Regions from separate parts of the Streptomyces sp. NBC_01268 genome, predicted to be linked through region 2. Evidence: riboswitches for the same ligand, from Rfam matches in the RefSeq annotation. Region 2 holds a riboswitch; each other region holds the start of a gene.
What was found. Region 2 has a riboswitch for cyclic di-AMP ahead of OG309_RS02465 (LysM peptidoglycan-binding domain-containing protein). Riboswitches for the same ligand answer to the same signal wherever they lie in the genome.
Positions count from the first base shown of each region.

Region 1: linked by a shared signal. The riboswitch ahead of OG309_RS31420 (M23 family metallopeptidase) and the one ahead of OG309_RS02465 (LysM peptidoglycan-binding domain-containing protein) in region 2 are both predicted to bind cyclic di-AMP.
Region 3: linked by a shared signal. The riboswitch ahead of OG309_RS14705 (transglycosylase family protein) and the one ahead of OG309_RS02465 (LysM peptidoglycan-binding domain-containing protein) in region 2 are both predicted to bind cyclic di-AMP.

Region 1 is NZ_CP108454.1:6,968,396-6,975,114, forward strand. Features, by position in the region: gene OG309_RS31400 (aspartate aminotransferase family protein) at 1-201, shown strand, start outside; gene OG309_RS31405 (helix-turn-helix domain-containing protein) at 288-926, shown strand; gene OG309_RS31410 (DUF6126 family protein) at 961-1,113, shown strand; gene OG309_RS31415 (tyrosine-protein phosphatase) at 1,126-1,923, opposite strand; cyclic di-AMP (ydaO/yuaA leader) riboswitch at 2,297-2,451, shown strand; gene OG309_RS31420 (M23 family metallopeptidase) at 2,456-3,454, shown strand; gene OG309_RS31425 (SGNH/GDSL hydrolase family protein) at 3,626-4,420, shown strand; gene OG309_RS31430 (STM4011 family radical SAM protein) at 4,407-5,273, opposite strand; gene OG309_RS31435 (STM4012 family radical SAM protein) at 5,285-6,628, opposite strand; gene OG309_RS31440 (STM4013/SEN3800 family hydrolase) at 6,625-6,719, opposite strand, start outside.
Region 2 is NZ_CP108454.1:569,504-576,222, reverse strand. Features, by position in the region: gene OG309_RS02480 (SpoIIE family protein phosphatase) at 1-48, opposite strand, end outside; gene OG309_RS02475 (globin domain-containing protein) at 449-1,684, shown strand; gene OG309_RS02470 (pyridoxamine 5'-phosphate oxidase family protein) at 1,681-2,484, shown strand; cyclic di-AMP (ydaO/yuaA leader) riboswitch at 2,756-2,910, shown strand; gene OG309_RS02465 (LysM peptidoglycan-binding domain-containing protein) at 2,915-3,772, shown strand; gene OG309_RS02460 (amidohydrolase) at 3,957-5,300, opposite strand; gene OG309_RS02455 (GntR family transcriptional regulator) at 5,471-6,154, opposite strand; gene OG309_RS02450 (MFS transporter) at 6,239-6,719, opposite strand, start outside.
Region 3 is NZ_CP108454.1:3,332,475-3,339,193, forward strand. Features, by position in the region: gene OG309_RS14685 (Ppx/GppA phosphatase family protein) at 1-144, opposite strand, end outside; gene OG309_RS14690 (DUF501 domain-containing protein) at 141-680, opposite strand; gene OG309_RS14695 (FtsB family cell division protein) at 699-1,169, opposite strand; gene eno (phosphopyruvate hydratase) at 1,267-2,553, opposite strand; gene OG309_RS14705 (transglycosylase family protein) at 2,814-3,557, opposite strand; cyclic di-AMP (ydaO/yuaA leader) riboswitch at 3,561-3,735, opposite strand; gene OG309_RS14710 (transglycosylase family protein) at 3,991-5,016, opposite strand; gene OG309_RS14715 (cytochrome P450 family protein) at 5,141-6,418, opposite strand; gene OG309_RS14720 (LamG-like jellyroll fold domain-containing protein) at 6,510-6,719, opposite strand, start outside.

The DNA of each region.
Region 1 (6,719 bases), 6.4 Mb from region 2:
CAGCGGCACCGGATCCTCACCCAGGTGTCGGGCGACCATCTGGAAGTGATCAAGTTGATCCCGCCGCTGGTCATCGACGAGGCGGACGTGGACCGCTTCGTGACCGCCTTCACGGCGGTGATGGACGACGCCCACGGCGGCGGCGGACTGATGTGGGACTTCGGGAAGACGCTGGTCAAGCAGGCGGTCGCGCAACGCTGACCGTGCCGGGTACGGCCGGGACTCCGGTCTTTTGCCTCTGGGGCAAGAAACTTGCCTCAGAGGCATGAACCTGGCGGAATGGACGCATGGACCACGTCCCCGGGGAATCCTCCCCGGACCCTGCCGCCCCCGCCGCGCCCGACGTCCTGCCGGACGTCGCTCCGCAGCTGCGGGCCCTGCGCCGCCGCCGGGGGCTCACCCTGGAGGCGGCCGCCCAGCGGGCCGGACTCTCGCCGGCCCACCTGTCCCGCCTGGAGACGGGTAACCGACAGCCCTCGCTGCCGATGCTGCTGGCCCTGTCCCGCATCTACGGTACGACGGTCTCCGAGCTCCTGGGCGAGACGCCGCCCGAGCACGACCCGGTCGTCCGGGCCGGGCGCTCCGAACCGGTCGAGGCCGACGGCTGGATCTACCGCCAGGCCGGCGGCGCCGGGCGCGCCCTGCAGTGCCTGCGCGTGCACGTGCCCTACGCCACCCGCGCCGACATCGTGCGGGTCCACCCCGGCGAGGAGTGGATCCACGTCCTGGAGGGCCGCGTGCGGCTCGCCCTCGGCGACACGGTGCACGTCCTCGATCCCGGGGACAGCGCGCACTTCGACTCGCTCACCCCGCACCGGATCGGCGCCGCCACCCGCGCCGGGGCCGAGCTGCTCTTCGTCCACACCCTGATGCAGAGTCCCGTCGCCGAGCTGTGCCTCGGCGACGGGACCCCGCACCGGCGCTGACCCTCCGAGTCCCCCGACCGTGGAAAGGACCGACATGTCCCAGAACTCCGTACCGGACACCGGCGAAGAGCGTGGCAACGGCAAGTTCCCGAAGGGGCTGGTGCTCCGCCTCTTCGCCTACCTGATCGCCGGGCACCTCTTCGCCGGCTTCCTCTACCTGCTGTTCGCGATGGGCGGCGGCCAGTAGGGAGCGCGGAGGCTACGCCTCGACGAGCAGCCGCTCGCGCAGCCGCTCCCGGGTCTGAGGGGCGAGCCGCAGCCCCTCCGCCAGGTAGGCGTCGACCGAACCCCAGGTCTCCTCGATGGTCGCGAAGGCGGCCCGCAGATACTCCACCCGCGCGTCGAAGAGCGGGCTCAGCAGCTCCATCACCTCGGGCGACATGGCGCCCTCGGCGGTGGAGCTGCGCTGCACCTTGTACCGGCGGTGCGGCTCGTTCGACTTCACGTAGTCCGCCTCGATCGCCTCGCGCTCGACGCCGACGGCGAGCAGCGTGATCGCGATGGACAGACCGGCGCGGTCCTTGCCGGCGGCGCAGTGCATCAGGGCCGGCACGCTCTCCTCGGCCATGGCGTGCAGGACGCGGCTGTGCTCGGCCGTCCGCTCCACAATCATCTTCTGGTACGAATCGGACATCCGGGCCGCGGCCTTGCCGTCGCCCAGGATCTCGCGCAGCTGCGCCAGGTCGCCCGAACGCACCAGCTTCCAGAACTCCTTGCCGTCGGCCGGGTCGTTGAGCGGTATGTTCACGTTCCGCACGCCGGGCAGCTCCACGTCCGCCCCCTCCATGCGCCGGTCGGCCTCGTTGCGGAAGTCGAAGACGGTGTGCAGGGCAAGGGTGGCGAGAAACGTCGCGTCCTCCGCCGTGGCGTGCGCCAGGTGACCGCTGCGGAAGAGGCGTCCGGCGCGCACGCTCCGTCCGTCCACCGTCGGCAGCCCGCCGAGGTCGCGGAAGTTGCGTACGCCGGTCAGCTCGGGCTCGGTCGTCGTCTGCGTCACGGATGCTCCTGGTCTCGAGATCGGTTCCTGGGGCAATCATCCAGGTGAGGGGCCCCGGCCGCACCCCCTCGGGCTGTAATGGGTGTTCTGTCCGAATTGAACCCTTAGGGGTAACGCGCCCTGATACCGGGGGAGATGGCATTCGGCGCGTGAGCAGCGTCATAGACGTGACGGACCGTGCCTGATCGTCTTTTCCAAATTCCCTTCCGGAAAGGGAAATCGAGGGACCGTCATCCACGGAGGGTGACCGTAATTCCGGCCGGAAATCGCGCCTGAGTCACTGTCGGGAAATCAGTGGCTTGTTCACGCCCACCCGCCTCGTCTAGCGTCGCGCTCAATCCGGACGGACCGCCTAATCCTGCCGCCGCCCGGAATCCGCACACCACCCGTACAAGGCAGGAGCGGGGGACCCAGGTAGTTCGCCGATCCCTCGAAGAAGGACGGCTCGGGGTGAAGCCGCGCGCAAGCGCTGCCGGACATCTCCAGTCCGAACCCGACAGCTCACCTCGCAGGCGACGGAGAGGAATTCGCCATGCCCGCGAAGGGTAAGCACCGCCGTCCCAAGGTCAACCCGATCACCCGCGGGTTCGTCGCCGCAGGCACCGGTGGCGCCGTCGTCGCCCTGCCGCTCATCGGCGCGACCGGCGCACACGCCGCCGAGCAGGCCGCCCCGACCGCGAAGGCCCCGCAGGCCGTCGCCGCCGCGGCCCCCGCCCAGGCGCCGGCCGCCAAGCCCGCCGCCGCCCCCAAGGCGTACACCGTCGTCCGCGGCGACTACCTGTCCAAGATCGCCGGCGAGCACCACCTGGCCGGCGGCTGGCAGAAGCTCTACCGCGACAACCGCCAGGTCGTCGGCGAGGACCCCTCGCTGATCCTCCCCGGCATGAAGCTCACCCTCGGCGCCAAGGGCACCGCCAAGGCCCACGCGCCGAAGGCCGAGCGCAGCGCGAAGAGCACCGGCGACGACACCCGCGCCTCCCGCGACAGCGAGCGCTCCTCGGCCGCCGCCACCTCGACGGCCTCGTCGTCCTCCGCGTCCTCGTCCTCCTCTTCTTCTTCGTCCTCCTCTTCCTCCTCCTCTTCCTCCTCCTCTTCCTCTTCCTCGGCGGGCCAGACCACCTCCTCCGGCTGGGTCACTCCCATCGCCGGCGGTGGCGTCTCCACCCCGTACCGGGCCTCCGGCTCGATGTGGTCCTCCGGCTACCACACCGGCGTCGACTTCATCGCCTCCACCGGGACCACCGTCCGGGCGGTCGGACCGGGCACCGTCTACTCGGCCGGCTGGGGCGGCGCGTACGGCAACCAGGTCGTCATCCAGCACGCCGACGGCACCTTCTCGCAGTACGGGCACCTCTCCTCGCTCTCCGTCTCCGCCGGCCAGACGGTCAGCGGCGGCCAGCAGATCGGCCTCTCCGGTTCGACCGGCAACGTCACCGGACCCCACCTGCACTTCGAGATGCGCACCGGGCCGGAGTACGGCTCCGACATCGACCCGCTGGCCGTCCTGCGCCAGCACGGCGTCAGCATCTGAGGCTGCTGACCCCGCGAACTCCACGGGTTCACCCCGCAGGCCCGGCACCCACGTGCCGGGCCTCCGGCGTATTCCGGCTTGGTGGAATCTTTATCGGTGGCATATGTCACCCGCCGTCAACCCCTCCTTACGGTCGCGTAGGTCACATCCGTAAGGGAAAGATGTGTTCCCGTGGCAGACGATTCGAGAACAAGAGACAAGAACGCATTCGGGTCGTACGCGGCGATCGGTGACAGCTTCACGGAGGGCGTCGGCGACCCCGGCCCCGACGGGACGTACGTCGGATGGGCGGACCGGTTCGCGGTCCTGCTCGCCGACCAGCTGCCGGAGAACGACGCCTTCCGCTACGCCAACCTGGCGGTGCGGGGGCGCCTTCTGGACCAGATCGTCGCGGAGCAGGTCCCCCGGGCGAAGGAACTCGCCCCCGACCTGGTGACCTTCTGCGCCGGCGGCAACGACATCATCCGCCCCGGGACCGACCCCGACGACGTGGCCGAGCGCTTCGAGCGCGCGGTCGCCGACCTGACCTCCGCCGTGGGCACCGTCATGGTGACGACCGGCTTCGACACGCGCGACGTGCCCGTCCTGAAGCACCTGCGCGGGAAGATCGCCACCTACACCGCCCACGTCCGGAGCATCGCCGACCGCTACGACTGCCCGGTGCTCGACCTGTGGTCGCTGAAGTCGGTCCAGGACCGGCGGGCCTGGGACGACGACCGGCTCCACCTGTCGGCCGAGGGACACACCCGGGTCGCGCTGCGCGCCGCCCAGGTCCTCGGTCTGCCGGTGCCGGCCGACCCGGACCAGCCGTGGCCGCCGCAGGCTCCGCGCGGCACCCTCGAGGTCCGCAAGGACGACATCCACTGGGCGAAGGAGTACCTGGTCCCGTGGATCGGACGCCGTCTGCGCGGCGAGAGCTCCGGGGACCACGTCGAGGCCAAGCGCCCCGACCTCATGCCCCTCTAGGGGACGCGGGGAGTCCGGCCGGTATCCGTTCCAGGACGCCGCCGGCGAACACGTCGTACAGCGGCAGCGTCTCCAGGTGGACGTAGCCGATGTGGCAGTCGCAGACGGCGAGCGGACAGGGCCGCGGGCGCAGTGCGGTCCGGTACGACCCGTCGTAGAGGTTGCCCAGCTCGGCCCTGACGAAGTGGCAGCGCCGCACCGTCCCGTCGCCGTCCACCGAGACGACCGACTCGCCGGTGCGGCACGGCAGCCCGGCCGAGCGGTGCGGATGCCGGCTGTACGGGAAGAGGGGGTCGAGGAGCGTCCACTCCTCGGCCTCCACGTCGGTGTACGTGCGGCCCTCGGCCGCGTTCACCCACAGGTAGACGCCGGCCGGCAGCTCGGCGCGCAGCCGCCGGGCGGCGGCCAGGTGCTCCGGCAGGCCGACGATCCCCACGCTGAAGCGGATGCCTCGCCCCGCGAGCGCGTGGCACTTGCCGAGGAACCGCTCGTACGGGGTCTGGCCCGGGTGGTACGTGCACCACAGGGCCACGCTGTCCGGGTCGGCCTCGTCCAGCCACTCCGTGCGGCAGCTCAGGTTGGTCTGGATCGCCACCCGCTCCACGTGGGGCAGCCGGGAGAGCTCCACCAGCGCGCGCCGGTACCAGGAGCGCACCAGGCCCTCGCCCCACGGGGTGAACAGGACGCGCAGCCGGTCGTCCCGCCGCTCCGCCGCCCAGCCGGCGAAGCGCTCCAGGGCGGCCCGGTCGGCCGTCAGCGCCGCGCGGCTGTCGCGGCGCTTGGCGAACGGGCAGTACGGGCAGTCGTAGTCGCAGGAGGCCAAGGGGCCCCGGTACAACAGGGTCAGATCCATGCCGGGCCCCGCTACTTCGCCTCGTACGCGGCCATCGCCGCCCGCACCGCCGGGGAGAACAGCTCGGGGCCGAGCCCGTCCGAGAACGCGAGGCCCTCGGGGGAGAGCCGGAGCAGCCCGCCGGGAGCATCCCCGTCCAGCCAGCCCAGCTCCTCGAAGCGGGCGAGCTCGGCCGGGAAGTCCGCGAAGGGCGAGGCGCCGAAGCGGGCCGTGTAGTCCGCGGTCTCCATGCCCTCGGCCTGGAGCAGCGACTGCAGCAGATGGCGGCGGCGGGCCTCGTCCGGACCGGTCGGCCGGCCCACCTCCGCCCGGGAGAAGTCCGCCGTCGCCGTGTACGTGTCGATGATCGAGCGGATCTCGCGCATCCCGACCGCGTAGTCGAAGGAGTAGTGCAGCCGCGAGGTGTAGGAGCGGGCGCCGCAGCCCAGGCCGATCATGCCGTCGGTCTGGCAGGCGTGGTCGTCGGGGCCGAGCGCGGGCGCGTCGGCGCGCCGGAACATGCGCATCGACACCTGTCGGTACCCGTGGGCGAGGAGGTGGTCCCGTCCGTGCCGGTAGAGCCGCAGCCGCTGCGCGTCCCACTCCCGGTCGGCGTCCTGCCCGCCGGTCTGCCGGCCGAGGCCGGTGAGCGGGCGGACGTACAGCGGGTAGAGGTAGAGCTCCTCGGGCCGCCACTGGAGCGCGGCGTCGAGCGAGCGGCGCCAGGACGCCTCGGTCTGGCCGTCGATGCCGTAGATGAGGTCGATGTTGAGGACCGGGACGCCGGTGTCCCGGATGCGTCCCAGGGCGGCCTCGACGTCGGCGCGGCGCTGCGGGCGCACGGCGGCCCGGGCCTCCTCCTCGACGAAGCTCTGCACGCCGATGCTCAGCCGGGTCGCGCCCCGCCCGGCGAGGACCGCGAGCCGGTCGGCGGTCGCCGTGGCCGGGGAGGTCTCCACGGACAGCGGCACCGTCCGCAGGTCGGCCCCCATCCGTCGCTCGGCGATGTCGCAGAGCCGCTCCAGCTCGGCGGCGGACAGATAGGTGGGCGTCCCGCCGCCGAACGCGGCCGTGGCGAACCGCACCGGCCCCGCGTCCCCCAGCGCCTCGCGCACCGCCGCGGCCTGCCGGTCCAGCGCGTCGAGGTAGCGGGTCGTCAGCTCGTCGGGGGCGCCGATCCGGGTGAAGAGGTTGCAGAAGCCGCAGCGGACCTCGCAGAAGGGTATGTGGGCGTAGAGGGAGAGCGCGTCCTTCGGCTCGTCCGCCCAGAGCGCGTCGAGCGGGGGCCGCTCGGGGAGCGGGCGGTACGCGGTCTTGTGCGGGTAGGCGTAGACGTAGCTGCGGTACGGGCGCGGCGTCCCGGTCGAGCGGGTCATGCGGCGTTCTCCATGCTGTCCGGGCCGGGCAGGACGAACTGTGCGTACGGCACGTTCCATACGCTCTCGTGGCCGAGCCGGTGCCCGGTGA
Region 2 (6,719 bases):
ATCGCCGTCCGCCGGGTCCGGACCGGCAGGGAAGGCCGCCGCGCTCATCCAGACCGTGTCCCTCCTCCACCCCGCAGCCCCTCCATCATCCCGCCCCGGAAGCGGACCGCCAGTCGTGAAAATCGTGAAAGAGATGAAGACGGGAGCCGGGAAATGTGGAGGAGTGCTGACAGGTCCGTGAGTGTTCCGTCGCGAAACCCCCGGAGGATTGCTGTCCGTGATGGCTCGCGAATTGCCCGACTGATCAGTAACAAGTCTCTGACCTGGAAGAACAAGGTGATCGTCGGGACGGGAGCGCAGCACTGGACGGATAGCGGACGGCAGGTATGGTCGGGCCCGTTCATTCGTCGATTCGTCTCGGGGAATTCCGTGGGGGAGAGGGGAAAAGGGGCACACGCGGACTCCGCGGGCGAAGACCGACCAAAGACGTTCGAGGCGAGGCGGACCGATGGCAGCTGGTGGTGACGGGCGGCAGGGGGGCTGGTTCGGGCCGGGCCCGGGCGAGCGGCCCACCGCGGCGCAGGCACCCGCGGCAGGGCGGGCGGCCGTGCCGGACGACGCGCCCGACGCGGTGTTGCTGCGCCGGACGATGGCCGAGATCGAACCGATCGCGGACAAGGTCACCTCGTACTTCTACGCCCTGCTCTTCCTCCGCCACCCCGACCTGCGGGCCCTCTTCCCGGCGGCGATGGACGCCCAGCGCGACCGGCTCTTCAAGGCGCTGCTCACGGCCGCCACGCACGCCGAGGACACCGCCACCCTCACCGCGTACCTGACCGGGCTCGGCCGCGGCCACCGGAAGTACGGCACGCTGCCCGAGCACTACCCGGCCGTCGGCGAGTGCCTGATCGGCGCCCTCGCGCAGCACGCCCCGCACAGCTGGGGCCCGCGGACCGAGGCGGCCTGGGTGGGCGCGTACACCGCCATCTCCCAGATCATGATCGACGCGGCCGCCCAGGACGAGCTCCGGGCCCCCGCCTGGTGGCAGGCGGAGGTGGTCGCCCACGAGCCGCGCACCGCCGACGTCGCCGTCGTCACGGTCCGCCCCGACCAGCCGTACCCCTTCCGCGCCGGGCAGTACACCGCCCTGGAGACACCCTGGTGGCCACGGGTCTGGCGGCACTACTCCTTCGCCTCCGCGCCCCGCTCCGACGGCCTGCTCTCCTTCCACGTGAAGGCCGTGCCCGCGGGCTGGGTGTCGAACGCGCTCGTGCACCGCGCCCGGCCCGGGGACGTCCTGCGGCTCGGCGGCCCCAGCGGCTCGATGACCGTCGACCACCACACCGACAACGGACTGCTGTGCCTCGGTGGCGGTACGGGCATCGCCCCCATCAAGGCGCTGGTCGAGGACGTCGCCCAGCACGGCAGGCGCCGCTCCGTCGACGTGTTCTACGGCGCCCGCAGCAACGACGACCTGTACGACATCGAGACCATGCTGCGGTTGCAGCAGTCGCACCCCTGGCTCTCCGTGCGCCCGGTCGTCGACACCGGTCCCGGCTCGGCCCTGTCCGGGGGCCTGTCCGGAGCCGTGCGCGAGTTCGGCCCGTGGCACACGTACGAGGCGTACCTCTCCGGCCCGCCCGGCATGATCCGCCGCGGTGTCGACACCCTCGTGGGCATCGGCATCCCCACCCACCGCATACGGCACGACTCCATCGAAGAACTGGTCGGGGCGAGGAATTGAGCACCTTCGAGCACACCGGTCCGCGGTCGGCGACCCCGCCGCGCACCGTCCGCCCGGGAAGCGACGGCGAGCACCTGGTCCAGCGGCGCACGGGCACCACCGAGCGCGCCGACCGGTTCTACGCCGAGCAGGTCCTCGACCGGCTCAACCCCCGGATGCGGGAGTTCGTGGCCCGCCAGGAGATGTTCTTCCTGGCCACCGCCGACCGGCACGGGGCCTGCGACAACACCTTCCGGGCTGGCCCGGCCGGCTTCCTCCACGTCCTGGACGAGGTGCGGCTCGCCTACCCCGAGTACCGGGGGAACGGGGTGCAGGCCAGCCTCGGCAACATCGAGGAGAACCCGCACGTCGGCCTCCTGATGGTGGACTTCCTCCGGGACCGCGTCGGGCTCCACGTGAACGGCACGGCCCGGGTCGTGGCCGACGACGAGATGCGCGCCGGCCACCCCGGACTCACGGTCGACCCGGTGCCGGGGCGGCGCGCGCTGAGCTGGGTGGAGATCACCGTGGAGGAGGCGTACATCCACTGCGCCAAGCACATCCCGCACCTCCAGAAGGTGCCGCGGCACGGCCAGGGCCGGGCGTGGGGCACCGACGACGTCCGGCGCAAGGGCGGCGACTTCTTCGGCGCCGCGGCGGACGCGCCGGAACGGGGACCGTTCCTCCCGCCGCCCCGCGCGGGCGCGGAGACGTGGCGGGCGGAGGCCGAGCGGGTGCTGGAGCGGGCGGAGCGGCGGCGCCACGCGTCCGAGGGGTTCAGCGGCTGGTTCAGCAGGGGTGTCGAAAGCCGGATTCCCTAATCCCTCAAATCAATCGGATCCGGACATGTCCGATTAAAGGGTGGCCGGTGATCTGAGTCACGGTCGGACGTTCTCGCGGAACGCTGTCGTGGCGTCACGCGTCAGCGTCCGGCAACCAGTTGGGGAAATGGATCACAGAGCGCCGATTGATCCTTTTCCGCCCCATAAAAGATCTGCTTGCTTTTGCGAATCAGGCCCTTGTTCTCGCTGTTCTCCTTCGCCTACGGTCACCCGCAATCCGGACGGAACGCCGAATCCTGCCGCCGCCCGGGCACCGCACTCACCCACTCGTACGGCAGGAGCGGGGGACCCAGGTTCGCCGCCGTCCCGGTCTCCGGGGCGGCTCGGGGTGCAGCCGCGCGCAGCGCGGCCGGGCAGCTCCTGCCCGAACCCGACAGCTCACCTCGCAGGCGAAGGAGAGGAATTCGCCATGCGTGGACCCGGGAAGCACCGCCGCCCCAAGAACACCCCGCTCGCCCGCGGACTGGCCGTCGTCGGCATCACCGGCAGCGCCGCACTCGTCCTGCCGCTCGCCGGGGCCACCGGCGCGGCGGCCGAGACCCCGAGGGCCCCGCAGGCGGTGCACGCCGTCGCATTCGTCGCAATCGAAAAGGCGGCGGTCGGGACGGCGAAGGCGAGCGGCCCCGTCCGCTATTCCGTGGTCGCCGGCGACTCGCTCTCGAAGATCGCCCGGAAGCACCACGTGAGCGGCGGCTGGAAGACGATCTACCGCGACAACCGCGCCGCCGTCGGCGCGGACCCGGGCCTCATCCGCCCCGGTCTGCGACTCACCATCGACACCAAGAACGCCAAGGGTGCCGGGAGCGCGGCGCGTCCGGCGGTGGCGCGTACGGCAGCCGCGACCGGCGCCGCCGCCGCGCGTCCGGCGGTCTCGCACCCGTCGTCCGCCGCGTCGCCCGCCGTGGTCCAGGCCGCGGTCTCGTCGGCGGCCTCGGCCGTCTCGTACTCGAACGACCTGGACGGCTGGATCCGCGAGTCCCTCGACATCATGGCCAGGAACGGCATCCCGGGCAGCTACGACGGCATCTACCGCAACGTCATGCGCGAGTCCTCGGGCAACCCGCTGGCCATCAACAACTGGGACTCCAACGCCCTCGCCGGCACGCCGTCCAAGGGCCTGCTCCAGGTGATCGAGCCCACCTTCCAGGCCTACCACGTGGCCGGCACGGCCTTCGACCTCTACGACCCGGTGGCCAACATCACGGCCGCCTGCAACTACGCGGCCGCCCGCTACGGCTCGATCGACAACGTCAACGGCGCCTACTGACGGGGCCGGGCGGCCTCCGGGTCGGAGTCTCCGCCGAGGTGGCCTCGATCCCACGGCCGCACCGCCGACGGCTTCGGGACGTGCGGCGACGTCGCCGGTGAGCGCCTGTGGACCGCGTCCCAGAAGCTCACCGGCGTCCGTCACGCCTCACCGGTCGGCCAGACGCCTGCGCCTCGCCCGCCGTTCAGGCGAGGAACTCCCGGTCGCGGGCCACCACGACGCCGCCGTGCACGACCAGGTCCCGGCGCGGCATGTCCACCACGACCTGGGGCAGGCACTCGCCCCGTACGAGGACGAAGTCGGCCGGCGCGCCGGGCCGGAGGTCGGCGTGCGGCAGGCCCATGACGTCCGCACCGCCGTTCGCGGCGACGCCGTAGCAGTCGGTCAGCTCGTCGTCGAGGCGGACGTCCGTGACCCAGCCGAGCAGGTGGGCGCGGTGCATCATGTCCGCGTTGCCGAACGGGCTCCAGGAGTCCCGCACGCCGTCGGATCCGAGGCCGACCCGTACGCCGTGCTCGCGCAGCCGGGCGATCGGCAGGACCAGCGAGTCGGAGGGGGCGACGGTCGTGAGGGCGATGTCCTGGGCGCCCAGATCGGCGGCGATCGCGCCCAGGTCGCGGTCGGACAGGGCGGGCAGGCAGAAGACGTGGCTGACGGTGACCTTGCCCGAGAGGGAGAGGGCGCGGGTGCGGTCGATGATGCCGCGCATGGCCTTGATCCCCTTCTCGCCGCGGTCGTGCAGGTGGATGTCCACGCCGACGCCGTGGCGGTCCGCGATGCCGAAGACCAGGTCGAGCTGCTCCTCGAGGGCCTGGTCGAAGCCGATGGGGTCGATGCCGCCGATCATGTCCACGAGTCCCTCGCGGGCCGCGTCCTCCAGCAGCTTCGCCGTCCCCGGGGTCCGGATCACACCGTGCTGGGGGAACGCGACGATCTGGACGTCGAGCGCGTGCCGAAGCCGCGCCCGCGCGTCGGCGACGCCCTGCACTCCGGCCAGGCCGTACGCCGGGGCCACGTCGGCGTGGGCGCGCATCGCCCGGGTGCCGCGGGCGACGGCGTGGGACATCAGCCCGTACGCGCGCTCGGCGACCGGCCGGCGCTGGCTGCGGAACAGCTCCACGTCCTGCGCGACGTAGTCGGCGATGCCGCTCGCCGGGCGCCGCGACACCCAGGAGCCGCCCCAGGTCGTCTTGTCGGGATGGATGTGCGCGTCCACCAGCGACGGAAGCGCGATCCGGCCCCCGCCGTCGACGACCTTCGCCCCGTGCGGTGCGGGGCGGCCCGAGACGCGCCCGTCGACGACCACGAGGTCCGTCGGCTTCGCCGCGCCGAAGACGCGCACGTTGCGGAAGACCACCGTCCTGTCGCGCTGCCGGCCGGCAGCGGCGCCGGTGGCCGCCACTGCTTCGACGGGGGCGGCCGTCGCGGGGGCGGCGGCGCCCGCGGTGGCCGTCGTTCCGGCCAGGGCGGCGGCGCCCGCCAGCATCGTGCGACGGGAGAGCGCGGGGGAGGGGGAGGACGGCTGCATGGGGACTCCTTGAGGAGGGGGCCAACGGCTCCCCGTTTTTGTATACCAATCAAGGTGCACCGAACAAGGGAAGGGCATCAGGGGCGGGGAATCGCCAGATGGAAGCCGATCCTGAAGGCATCGCCAAGGGGGAGCTGGAGTCGGGCCTCGCTTTTGGTATACAAATTCTCTCAGGCGTCGCCGAAGAGGGAGCGCAGGGCGACCGCCCGGCTGTCCCGCACGTGCAGCAGCGTGCTGGCCCCCGCCGCCTCCGCGTCCCCCGCGGCGATGTGCCGGAACATCTCGGCGTGCTGGGCCCGCATGTGGGCGGGCTCCTCGCGGAGCCCGAAGAGCAGGCGCAACTGCCAGCTCAACTGCTCCATCATGCGCGCGAGCAGCGGATTGCCGGCCATGGCGACGACGCCCTCGTGGAACGCCGTGTGCGCGGCGACCTCCCGCGTCCCCTCGGCCTCGGCCGCCGCCGACTCGGCCTGGTGGAGCGTCGCCTCCAGCGCGGTCAGCCCCGCGGGGTCACCCGCCGCCGCGACCCGGGCCGCGAGCCGCGAGGCCTGGACCGCCAGGGGCTCCCACACCTCGTACAGATGCTCCACGTCGGTGCGCTCCAGGCGCCGTACGCGCACCCCGCTGTGCGGGAGCAGTTCGAGCAGGCCCTCGGCGACGAGCGCACGCAGCGCCTCGCGGACGGGTACGCGCGACATGCCGAGCTCCTCGGCGACCTCCCGCTCGACGAGCCGCGCGCCCTGTTCGTACCGCCGGTCGACGATGCGCTGCAGGACGGCCTCGCGGGCCCGCGCTCCGAGCGGGCCCGATCCGGCCTCCTTGGCCGTCGCCCCGGCCCTGCTGCTGTCCGCCACCTTGTCCGACCTCTTCCGTCCTCGCGCCGGGACCACCCGGGCCCGCCGCGCCGAGGATACGACGGGCGGGCCCGGCCGGACGGATCAGACGGCCGCGGGTTCGGCCGTCTGATCGGCGGCGGGCGCGGGCGCCGCCGTGGCGCGGGGGCCCTGGGCGGCGCGCAGGCCGAACCGCGCGATGACGGCGACGAGGGCGAAGGCCGTCGCCCCGATCCAGAAGGTGAGGGTGAAGCCGGACTCCGCGGGCAGCGGCGGGACACCCGCCGGCAGGTGCTCCAGGGTCTTCGAGGCCAGGATCGTGGTGACGACGGCGCTGCCGATCGCACTGCCGGTGGAGCGGGAGATGGAGTTGATGCCGTTGGCGATGCCGCTCTGGTGGTGCGGGACGCTCGCCATGATGACGGCGGGCATCGCCGCGTAGCCGAAGCTGACGGCCGCGCCGACGATCACGCCGGCGCCGATCACCGAGACGGTGTGGCCGTGGTCCAGGGCCAGCCAGCCGAAGCCGACGGCGCCGAGCGCCGCGGCCAGGACCAGCGCCGTACGGGGCCCGCGGTGGCGGACC
Region 3 (6,719 bases), 2.8 Mb from region 2:
GCCGGTCCGGTCGACGCCCTGGCCGAGCCGGACGATCGTCATCCGCCGGTCGAGCTCGATCAGCTCACCCGTCTCCGGGTGCACGTCGGCGACGAGCAGGCGGATGGAGTTGGTACCGCAGTCGATTCCGGCGACCCGGGTCACTCGGCGGACTCCTTCGCGTCGGCGCACGGCGTCACGCACGGGCCCTTCGCCCACCACTCGGGCAGCATCGCGAGGGCCTCGTCGCCGAACGGGTTCACGCCCGGGCCGGCGGCGAGCGAGTGGCCGACGAGCACGTGCAGGCACTTGACCCGGTCCGGCATGCCGCCGGCGCTCGGGAAGCCCTCCAGGACCTCGATGGCGTCGCGGCGCGCGATGTAGTCCTCGTGCGCGGCCCGGTAGGCCGCGGCGAGCTCCGGGTCGGTGGCGAGCCGGGCCTGCATCTCCTTCATGACCCCGTTGGCCTCCAGGGTGCCGATGGCCGAGGCCGCCCGGGGGCAGGTCAGGTAGTACGTGGTGGGGAACGGGGTGCCGTCGGGGAGCCGGGGAGCGGTCTCGACGACGTCCGGGTTGCCGCACGGGCAGCGGTGCGCGATGGCACGCAGGCCGCGGGGCGGCCGGCCGAGCTGGTCCTCGAACGCCGCGATGTCCGCGTCGGTCGGCTCGGTGCGTTCGGTCTGCGGAGGAGGCGTTTCCATGGTGGATCCTGGGGTTGGTCAGTGGCGGTCGGCGTTGTCCACGCCGTCCCACAGGTTGTCGTACCAGGGGCGGTCCGTCGCACCCTGGTCGGTGCGGGGCCGGTGCTCCGCGTCCGGGTCGTTCACGGTGAAGCCGGTCTCACCGGGCATCAGGTAGTGCAGGTGCTCGCGGGCGAGCCGGCGCACGTAGGCGGGATCCTGGAGGCGGGCCTTCTCGTCCCGCAGTTCCTCGACCCGCTGCGCCGCCTCGGCGGACTTGCGCTGCTGGTCGGCGATCTCGCCCTGCTGGGAGACGTACTGCCGCATCGGGTAGGCGAGCGCCACCACCAGCGAGCACACGACCAGCGCGAGGAAGGCCGCGCGGCCGGTGAGGCGGGAGCGGCGGGCCTGCCGGCGGGTCTGGGAGCGGTAGACACGGGCGGCGGTCTGCTCGCCGAGCAGCCTGATCCGGGTCGCGGTCGAGAACCGGTCCCGGTCCTTCACGGCCATGTCGTACGCCTCCCCTGTCGCTGCCGGCCCTCTTCACACGCACGTCCCCGCACACGGTACGGGACCGAGTGCGGGGACGTACGGATCAGAGCAGGTGTCAGCCCTTGAAGCGCGGGAAGGCGCTGCGGCCGGCGTACACCGCGGCGTCGTCGAGGATCTCCTCGATGCGCAGCAGCTGGTTGTACTTGGCGACGCGCTCGGAGCGGGCCGGGGCGCCGGTCTTGATCTGGCCGCAGTTGGTGGCGACGGCCAGGTCGGCGATGGTGACGTCCTCGGTCTCGCCGGAGCGGTGCGACATCATGCACTTGAAGCCGCTGCGCTGGGCCAGCTCGACGGCGTCGAGGGTCTCGGTCAGCGAGCCGATCTGGTTGACCTTGACCAGGAGGGCGTTCGCGGAGCCCTCCTCGATGCCGCGGGCGAGGCGCTCGGGGTTGGTGACGAACAGGTCGTCGCCGACCAGCTGCACCTTGCTGCCCAGCTTGTCGGTGATGACCTTCCAGCCGGCCCAGTCGTCCTCGAACAGCGGGTCCTCGATGGAGACCAGCGGGTACGCGGAGACGAGCTCCTCGTAGTACTCGGTCATCTCGGCGGCCGAGCGGGACTTGCCCTCGAACTCGTACGTGCCGTCCTTGTAGAACTCGGAGGCGGCGCAGTCGAGCGCGAGCGCGATGTCCTTGCCCGGGACGTAGCCGGCCTGCTTGATGGCCTCGAGGATGAGGTCGAGCGCGGCGCGGTTGGAGTCCAGGTTCGGGGCGAAGCCGCCCTCGTCGCCGAGGCCGGTGGACAGGCCCTTCTCCTTCAGCACCTTCTTGAGGGTGTGGTAGACCTCGGTGCCCCAGCGCAGGGCCTCGGAGAAGGACTCCGCGCCGATCGGCGCGATCATGAACTCCTGGATGTCCACGTTGGAGTCGGCGTGCGAGCCGCCGTTCAGGATGTTCATCATCGGAACGGGCAGCAGGTGCGCGTTCGGGCCGCCGAGGTAGCGGAAGAGCGGCAGGTCCGAGGCCTCGGAGGCGGCGTGCGCGACGGCGAGGGAGACGCCGAGGATGGCGTTGGCGCCGAGCGAGGACTTGTCCGGGGTGGCGTCCAGGTCGAACATCGCCTGGTCGATCAGACGCTGCTCGGTGGCGTCGTAGCCGACGAGCTCCGGGCCGATCTGCTCGATGACCGCGAGGACGGCCTTCTCGACACCCTTGCCCTGGTAACGGTTGGGGTCACCGTCGCGGAGCTCAAGGGCCTCGAACGCACCGGTGGAGGCACCGGACGGCACGGCAGCACGACCGGTGCTGCCGTCGTCGAGGCCGACCTCGACCTCGACCGTGGGGTTGCCTCGGGAGTCCAGGATTTCCCGGGCTACGACGACGTCGATGGACGGCACGAGCATCTCCTTCTGGGATGTGACGCTGGGTGTGACGCATGCGGCAAGGTCTCGTTCGCCTTGCGACATGAGCCTAACCGGCTCTGGGGCTCCAGCCGGCCGGACGCCCGCCCCCTGGGACGAAAAAGGACCCAAGGGCACGCATCTGAGGACGAAAGACCCATGACTACTGATCGGTAGGGGTCTGAACGGGGAAACCCCGGTCCGGAGCGCACGGGGGAAGGGCGCTCCGGACCGGGGTGGTCACCGCGGGTGGGTCGTCAGGCTCACTTGAGGTGGAGCTGCTGGCCCGGGTAGATCAGGTCGGCGTTCTCGACGACGTCCTTGTTCAGCTCGAACAGCTTGGCCCAGCCGCCCTTGACGCCGTGCGCCTGGGCGATCTTGCTGAGGGTGTCGCCGGCGACGACCTTGTACTCGCCGTCGCCCTTCTTCACCTTCTTGCCGGTCGGAGTGGTGACCGTCTTCTTCGAGACGGTCTTCTTCGACGTGGTCTTCGGCGCCTGGCGCTGCTCGCTGCGGGTCGTCGGCTGCTCGGTGGAGCGCTTCGACGACGACGAGGAGGAAGAGGAGGACGAGGAGGAGCTGGAGCTCGACGAGCTGGAGGAGCTCGACGAGGCGGAGCCGCCGTCGTAGGAGGCGCTGGAGAGACCCACGCCACAGCTCGGCCACGCACCCTTGCCCTGGCCGGCCAGGACCTTCTCGGCGATGGCGATCTGCTGCGACTTCGACGCCTGGTTGGCGGTCGCGGCGTAGGCGGTGCCGCCGTACGCGGCCCAGGTGGAGGCCGAGAACTGAAGGCCGCCGTAGTAGCCGTTGCCGGTGTTGATGGACCAGTTGCCGCCGGACTCGCACGCGGCGACGGCGTCCCACTCGGAGGCGGTGGCGGCCGAGGCGGTGCCCGCGGCCATCAGCGGGGCGGCGACGGCGACACCGGTGACGCCGACGAGCGTGGCGACGCGGGTGGCCTTGGAGGGACGACGGTGTTTGCCCTTGTTACCGGAAAACAGCATGGGAATTCTCCTCACCGACGCCTACGAGGTGAGCTGTCGGGTTCGGACCTGATGAGTTGTCCGGCCGCGTGTCCTTGCACGCGGCTTCACCCCAAGCCGATCGTCGGCCGTCTGTCTCAACGGCCGGGGCCGGCACTTACCTTGGGTCCCCCGCTCCTGCCTTCGGCGCTTGCGCGACGACTTCCCGTCGGTCGGCGGCAGGATTCGGCGTACCGGTCGACGGGGCCCGCGGTGGCGAGCGGTCACGACCGTAGACATAGACCCGGTGGAAGTTCAAAGACCATCAACCCGGAAATATCGCCCCTACTTGCTCCCCCGAGTGGGGTGTTTGCGCAGGTGAGGGGCGACGCGAGCAAACTTTGCGGACGTGACACGCCAGTTCGGCAAGAGAGACCCATGTCTCACTTACTCATAACGGACATTCAGCAGCGAACTACTCCGCCGCGACGGTGGATTCGGCCTTCAACTCAAGGCTCTGACCAGGGATGATGAGGTCCGGGTCCGCACCGACCGTGTTCTTGTTGGCGTCATAGAGGGCGGCCCAGCCGCCGGGCAGCGCGTTCTCCTGCGCAATGTCCGACAGGCTGTCACCCGGCTTGACGGTGTATTCGTCAGCCTTGCCCGAGTTGTCCGACTTCTCCCCGGTGACCGCGCTCTCCGTCGACTCCGCGCCGTCGGCGCCCTCGCCCGTCGACCCGTCAGTCGGGGCCGCATGACGCCCGGATTCGGGCGCGGTGTCCGAGTTGCCCGAATCCTCCGGCGCAGCGTCACCGCGGTGCTTGCCCGTGCCGGGAGCAGCCGGGTCCGTCGTGCCGGGCGTGCCGGGCGTGCCGGGCGTGCCGGAGGTGTCCGGCGTGCCGGGCGTGACCGGCGTGCTCGGCGTCGCGGAGCCGTCGGGGGTGGCCGGGGTCACGGGCGGGGTCGTGGCGCCGCCCGACGGCGTGGCCGGCGTCACGGGGGTGGCCGGGGTCGTGGCGGTCGTCCCGGAGCCGGCCGGCTGACCGTCGGTCCGGTTGGACTCGGCGACCGGGCCCGTGGACGCCTTGGGCTTGACGGCGGGCCCCGGGGAGACAGCGGGCTTCTTGCCGTCGTTCTTCAGACCGGCGATCGGCGCACAGGTGGCCCACTGGGTGTCGCCCGCGGCGAGCGCCTTGTCGGCGATGGCGATCTGCTGCGCCCGGCTGGCGAGGTCGGGGCTCGGCGCGTACGCCAGGCCGCCGTGCCGCTCCCAGCTCTCCTGGGTGAACTGGAGACCGCCGTAGAGTCCGTTGCCGAAGTTGGCGCTCCACGCGCCGCCCGACTCGCATTCGGCGACCCGGTCCCAGGTCGGGGCGTCCGCCGCGGAGGCGGAGCCGGTGGCGAGCAACGGCAGGGCCATGGCCGAGCCGGTGACGCCCGCCGCGACGACGAGAGCGGGGGCCTGGCGGGGTCTGCGGTGTCGTCCGTTCCCGGAGCGCATACGGACTGCCTTTCGCGTGGCTGCTGAGATGCCGGTGAACGTAGCGGCATTCGAACGTGAGTCACAAGTCGATGCAGCGGAGATCACGCGAAGATCACATTTCTGACGTGCCGTCAGTCACGCGTCAGTCGCGGGCCCCTTTGTGGGAAGCGCTGAACTCCACCGGAAGCGTGCGCAGGCCACGCATGATCAGCCCACCGCGCCACCGCAGTTCCTCCGGATCGGCCCCAAGTCGCAGGTCCGGCAGGCGAGTCAGCAGCGTCGCCAGCGCCGTCTGTCCCTCCAGGCGCGCCAGCGGAGCCCCCAGGCAGTAGTGGATGCCGTGCCCGTACCCGAGATGCTGGTTGTCACGCCGCGCCAGATCCAGGGTGTCGGGCTCGTCGAAGCGCGCCGGGTCGCGGTCGGCGGCGGCCAGCACCACCAGGACCGGGTCGCCGGCCGGGATCTCCTGCCCGCCGATCGTCAGCGCCTGGGTGGCGAAGCGCCAGGTCGCCATCTCGACCGGCCCGTCGTACCGCAGCAGCTCCTCGACGCCCGTCTCCAGCAGCCCCGTCTCGCCCGCGGCGACCGACTCCTGGAGCCGCGCCCGCTGGTCCGGGTTGCGCAGCAGCGCGTACACGCCGTTGCCGATGAGGTTGACCGTGGTCTCGAATCCGGCGAAGAGAAGGATGAAGGCCATCGCGGCGGCCTCGTTCTCGGTGAGGTGCTCGCCGTGGTCGGAGGCCTTGATGAGCCCGGAGATCAGGTCGTCCCCCGGGGCCTCGCGCTTCTTGTGGATCAGTTCGAGCAGATAGCCGCGCATCTTCTTCACCGAGCGCGCCACCCCGCCGCGCGGCCCGCCGCCGTGCCGGATCATCATCCCGGCCCAGTCCCGGAAGTCGTCCTGGTCCTCGCTCGGCACGCCCAGCAGGTCGCAGATCGCGTAGATGGGGAGCGGGAAGGCGAACTCGTGAATGAGGTCCGCGCTCCCCTTCTCCACGAAGGCGTCGATGAGCCGGTCCGTGAGCTCCTGCACGCGCGGCGCGAACTCCGCCACCCGGCGCGGGGTGAACGCCTTCGACACGAGCCGCCGCAGCCGGGTGTGGTCCGGCGGGTCGATGTTGAGCAGGTGGGTCATCAGCTCGGCCTTGCGCTCGCCCGGAATGCCCGTCTTGCCCTTGGCGTGCGCCGGCTCGTCGTGGTGCGCCGGGTTCTTCGACAGCCGCTGGTCGGCGAGCGCCTGCCGCGCGTCCGCGTACCGGGTCACCAGCCAGGCCTCCACCCCGCTGGGCAGCTTCGCCCGGTGCACCGGCGCGTGCTCGCGCAGCCAGGCGTAGGCGGGGTACGGATCGGTGGCGAACTCCCAGGTGAAGAGCTCGGGAGCGGGGGGCGGAACGGAAGCGGCGGGGGGCTGGTCGGGCATGCTCCCGACACTAACCCCCCGCCCGGGCGGGCACGCGCCCCCGTACGGTCGCGCGGCCCGCCCGCTCGTCACCTCCGGGCGTACCCCTCTCCTACAGCCGGGCGTACACGCCCTTCGCCGTCAGCTGGTCGAAGGCCAGCCGGACCACGGTGGTGCTGTCGACCGGGAGCGGACCGCCCACGGTGGTGATCTCCGCGTCCGTCAGGTGGCGCCGGATCAGCGTGAACTCGTCCAGCGAGCCCGTCAGCCGGTCCTTGTCCGCCCCCACGCTGTCGGGGCGCGCCCCGAGCTGGAGGCCGCG